DNA from 2 places in the Paenibacillus sp. FSL F4-0100 genome. Region 2 is predicted to be linked to the other one. Evidence: a T-box and tRNA genes for the amino acid it is inferred to sense, from the RefSeq annotation. Region 2 holds a T-box; the other holds one or more tRNA genes.
What was found. The T-box of region 2 lies ahead of MHH48_RS08335 (valine--tRNA ligase). A T-box ahead of a tRNA ligase gene usually reads a tRNA of that ligase, here a tRNA-Val.
Positions count from the first base shown of each region.

Region 1: it encodes a tRNA-Val, which carries the amino acid that the T-box ahead of MHH48_RS08335 (valine--tRNA ligase) is inferred to sense. The anticodon was not compared.

Region 1 covers NZ_CP150303.1:2,325,604-2,328,005, forward strand. The annotation lists gene MHH48_RS10185 (hypothetical protein) at 1-474, shown strand, start outside; gene MHH48_RS10190 (accessory gene regulator B family protein) at 416-958, shown strand; gene MHH48_RS10195 (cyclic lactone autoinducer peptide) at 942-1,082, shown strand; tRNA gene MHH48_RS10200 (tRNA-Val) at 1,457-1,529, opposite strand; gene MHH48_RS10205 (hypothetical protein) at 1,665-1,928, shown strand; gene MHH48_RS10210 (GNAT family N-acetyltransferase) at 2,278-2,402, shown strand, end outside.
Region 2 covers NZ_CP150303.1:1,917,338-1,919,739, forward strand. The annotation lists gene MHH48_RS08330 (LysM peptidoglycan-binding domain-containing protein) at 1-713, shown strand, start outside; T-box leader at 904-1,205, shown strand; gene MHH48_RS08335 (valine--tRNA ligase) at 1,318-2,402, shown strand, end outside.

The sequences.
Region 1 (2,402 bases), 410 kb from region 2:
GTTTTCTTGTTTTCTGCCATTATTAAGATCCCAGTTATCTGGTCGGCGATATGTACCATCATTGGATACATGCTTTATGCGTTGATACAAACGGCCTATTTGACAACGATATTCGGATCGATTGATTCCATTCAGACCAATCATGCCAATGGTTATATTCTTCAAATCCTGTCAGGAGCGACAGGACTGTTGATATCCTGGATTATGTACAAATTTGGTATTGGGTTTAAGTACAATCTGGAAAAGCTGCGCATTAAATTTGAACATATTCTATTGATCGCTTTAATTATCGTGGTGTTGATATTAATTGCGATTCTGTTTTATCTCAACCGTTTATGGCTGCATCTTCTCTTCTTTGGAATAACATTTGGAATCTTCTTGTATTATGCCATCAATACAGAGGAGCGGGATTCTTATGATCATAGAAGGATTATCAAAACGGATAGCGGAGGGGATCAAACGCCAGGTACCTGACCATAAATCCTCTGTTCCTGTTTTGAAACATGCGATCGCCATCATATTAAACGTATTGTTTATTGTGGTCTTCACGCTGCTTATTTCGATATTCACGGGTAACGTGAAGCAGGCGGTCATTGCCTTGACGGGTTTTGCGGTACTCAGGCAATTTTCCGGAGGATATCACCTTAAGACAGGGGCTGGCTGCATTGCATTCACGACCGCATTATTCACTTTGGTGTCTTTTGTGGAGATGGAAATTGCAGGTGTTCTCATTATCAATGTCCTCAGTCTGTTGCTGGTGATGCTGTTTGCTCCCAGCCGAATCGAAAGGCAGTCCCGAATACCGAGGAAGCATTACGTAAAACTTCGCATAATTAGCAGTGTCATCGTTATGTTTAACTTTGGACTTCAGTCCCCAACATTGGCTGTCATATATTTGGTCCAGGCTCTCAGTTTATTACGCTGGAAAGGAGGACAAGCTCATGTTATGGACCCATAAGATTAAACATCAGTTGTTTTCGTTTATCGCATCTGCTCTGACGATGGTAGCCGTATTCGTAGTGAATACAGCAAGTCCCGTATTTGTATACAGCGGAGAGACACCGGAAGAACTTTTAAAATAGTCTTCATTTAATCGTAAGGGGACTGGGGTAATTTAAGAATAGATAAATGATGGATGAATGTGGGTTATGGTTTCCGGTGCCTGTCCAGGTACCGGTTTTTTATATGGATAAATGGAAGATAAGCCTGTAATGTTTCGTTTGATTTTTCGTTAGTAGTATAATCTGTCCTGGAGGCCCGAGAAAGGAAGGGGACGCATGTTTCTTGATCTCAAACGAAAATTGCTGAGAAACTTGGTCAACCATCTGGTGCTTCGCATCCATATTCTGACTTTGTCCCCCAATCCGTCCCCAACGGGACCCCATGAACCCAAATAGGCAATAGTATTCGAAAATGAAAAACCCCTGACGCCAATGGCATCAAGGGTTTTCGATTATGATCTGTAGTGGGCTCGAACCACTGACCCCTACCCTGTCAAGATAGTGCTCTCCCAGCTGAGCTAACAGATCATGAAATATTTAAAAAGGTAATTCATATATTACCAGCAGACAGTGTGGCTGTCAATGGTTTTCTCGTTATAAAAAATCACATTCCGGTTCAGACTAAATACAGCATGATTATGCCAATGGAGGAGTGTGAATGGCATGGCAGGTGGGAAATCCCATCATTTTAATCGAGCCAGTCTGGTGCTCTCGTTGCTAGGGGTAACTGTACTAGGGAGCGGTTGCAGTATCTCGGAGAGAACGTCGGTGCAGCTGGAGCCGCTACATGGGCCTGCGGCGCCTGTAATGCTTGATGTTTACGGACGTTCGATAGATCAGGACGTATATTCCAAGCAGGGAAGCGGAGCACTGGAGCCGGTATCCCCGATGGATTCGGTGGATACCTTACGCGATCTCCATCCGTAATGGGTGCAGCAACGTCTATAACAAATCGGTCATACCAATATCCTTACCTTTTGCTCGAACAGCGAGCAGAGCAAACCGCCGGCAGGCAAGCTGGCGATTTGCTGTAAAACGGCCGATGCTATTCCTCATCCCATTTGCGGGAATAACCTTTTTTAATCGCCCAAAAGATAGGGTAGATGATGATGGCTGAGATGATAACAGCCCAAAATATCGTGGTTCCCATGCCCATAAAGGCAATGCTCCTTTCAAAAAAACGTTAGCTTATACTATACAGGAAAATGATTATTTTGTATAATATCTCGATCTGCGATATTACAAGGAATTGATTCTACATAAAGAGGTGTTGAAATTGGCAGCAGAAATCATAAATGTATCAACCGAAGAGCAGTTGCAGCAAGCGCTGGATATCCGGAAGGATGTTTTCGTGCTTGAACAGAAGGTTCCGATTGACCTGGAGATTGATGATTACGATCG
Region 2 (2,402 bases):
AGGCCTCGGACAGCACCCTAAGCATCTCCGGTGCGACTGAAGCCCGGGATACGGTCGAATATGCCTTACATAGCGAGACGGAAGCTCAGGCAGCTGAGCCGTCGATTCCAAGTGTATGGCAATTCGAACGGGCTGCCTCCCAGCCGGAGCCGGTGCAGGAAGATTCAGCAGCCGGTTTCCCTGGTGTCACTGAGCGTAAGGACGAAGAAGTTGAAGTCGTACCGGTGCTGGAATCACCGGAAACGGAGGAAACCCAGCCTGTTTTTGCTGAGGGAGCAGTACCTTTGGAGGATATGGATGATATAACGGAGGAGGTTTCCGTTAAAGTTGAAGAGGTTCCGACCAAACCGGAGTTAAAGGTGGCCTTCAACTCGAAGAACAGCAGCACAAACAGCACATCGGGTGTAGGCTTATCTTCATTGCTTCAATCGAGCAGAACGGTTCAGGATCAAGCCGCTCGGGACGAGGAAGAAGAGGCGGAGGAATTGGTTGATTCGGCTTCGGCCGAGGATGTGGAGTGGAAGAGTCTGTTCCTGGGTAACCGCCGCGAGGAAACGCCGTTCCGCAAGGTCCGGATGTGCATTGTACAGCGTGAGGAGACACTCGACGTGATTGCCGAGCGTTATCAACTGACGCCGCGGGAGCTTTTGTTATATAACCGCATGTCCGAGCAGAATGTGGAAGAAGGACAGGTATTATACATTCCCCAGTAATCGGTGGGGGGAGCAATTGCGTAAGAAAAAGCAGGTCAAGGTAGGACATCCTTGGCCTGCTTTTTCAATGTATAAGATTTATTGATTCGGCAGGTATGATGTCTAAATCGATCGGAAACACTCGAAATATTGACTATATGCAACAACCACGGTATATTTGAATAGAATATGTACAGGTATTTCATAAGCTAGAACAACGTTGAACGGGAAGAGTAGGAAGGTATGGCCTTCAGAGAGCGGAATTGCTATCAAGCGCTGTGAGATTCCGCAGGAACCAGCTTGCCGAAGTCACCCCGGAGTTGCGGACTTGAGATAGAGTAGGGATCGATTGCTACCCTGGTTAGAGTTCGCCGGCCGCAGCCGTTATCTGCGTAAAGTGTCGTGCTTGATCGTAAGCCTTTCATGTTCTTCATGGGAGGACACGGTTGATGAATTATTTTATAAGCACGAAACAAAGGTGGTACCGCGAGAGAACAGTCTTTCGTCCTTTGAGGACGAAGGGCTTTTTTTGTTTCATGCCAAACATTGATATTCATGCCCACTCCCGGAGGCTAAAACATTTCGGGTTGGCAAAACTGATTAACAGTATCGGAGGTACGAAAATATGGATCAAAAACAAAACCAATCCCAGTTAGAAATGCCGACGACGTATGATCCGAAGGCAGCTGAACAAAAATGGTATCCGTACTGGAAGGAAGGCGGCTTCTTTGAAGCTGGCAAACGACCGGATGCGGAGCCGTACACGATTGTTATTCCTCCACCAAACGTTACGGGAATGCTTCATATCGGCCATGCCCTTGACTTTACGCTGCAGGATATTCTGATTCGTGTAAAGCGGATGCAGGGTTATGATGCGCTGTGGCTGCCGGGCTCTGACCATGCGGGCATCGCCACGCAAACCAAGGTTGAGCAGAAGCTTCGCGAAGAAGGCGTTACCCGATACGATCTGGGACGTGAAAAATTCCTTGAGAAAGTGTGGGAATGGAAGGATCTATATGCGAATACAATCCGTGACCAATGGTCCAAGATCGGCCTGTCCCTCGATTACTCCAGAGAACGTTTCACGCTCGACGAGGGGTTGTCGGACGCGGTTCGGGAAGTATTCGTTAAGCTCTATGATAAAGGGCTCATATATCGCGGTAAACGCATCATCAACTGGGACCCGGCTGCCCGCACGGCTTTGTCCGATATTGAAGTGGAGTACAAAGAGGTCAACGGCCATTTGTATCACTTGCAATACCCTCTGAAAGACGGCAGCGGCTCCATTACCGTAGCAACCACCCGTCCGGAGACCATGCTTGGCGATACGGCGGTAGCCGTTCATCCGGAAGATGAACGCTATAAAGACATGATCGGCAAAACATTGGTCCTGCCGATTGTCGGCCGCGAGATTCCGGTTATTGCCGATGAGTACGTTGAGAAGGACTTTGGCAGCGGAGCGGTTAAAATTACGCCGGCACATGATCCGAATGACTTCGAAATGGGTCAGAGACATGACCTGCCGCAAATTACCGTGATGGATGAATCCGGGACGATGAATGAGTTTGCTGGTAAGTACCAAGGTCTTGACCGGAGCGAATGCCGCAAGCAGATCGTAAACGACATGAAGGAATCGGGCGTATTGCTCCGCATCGAAGATCATGTCCATCAGGTTGGCCATAGCGAGAGATCCGGTGCGGTGGTTGAGCC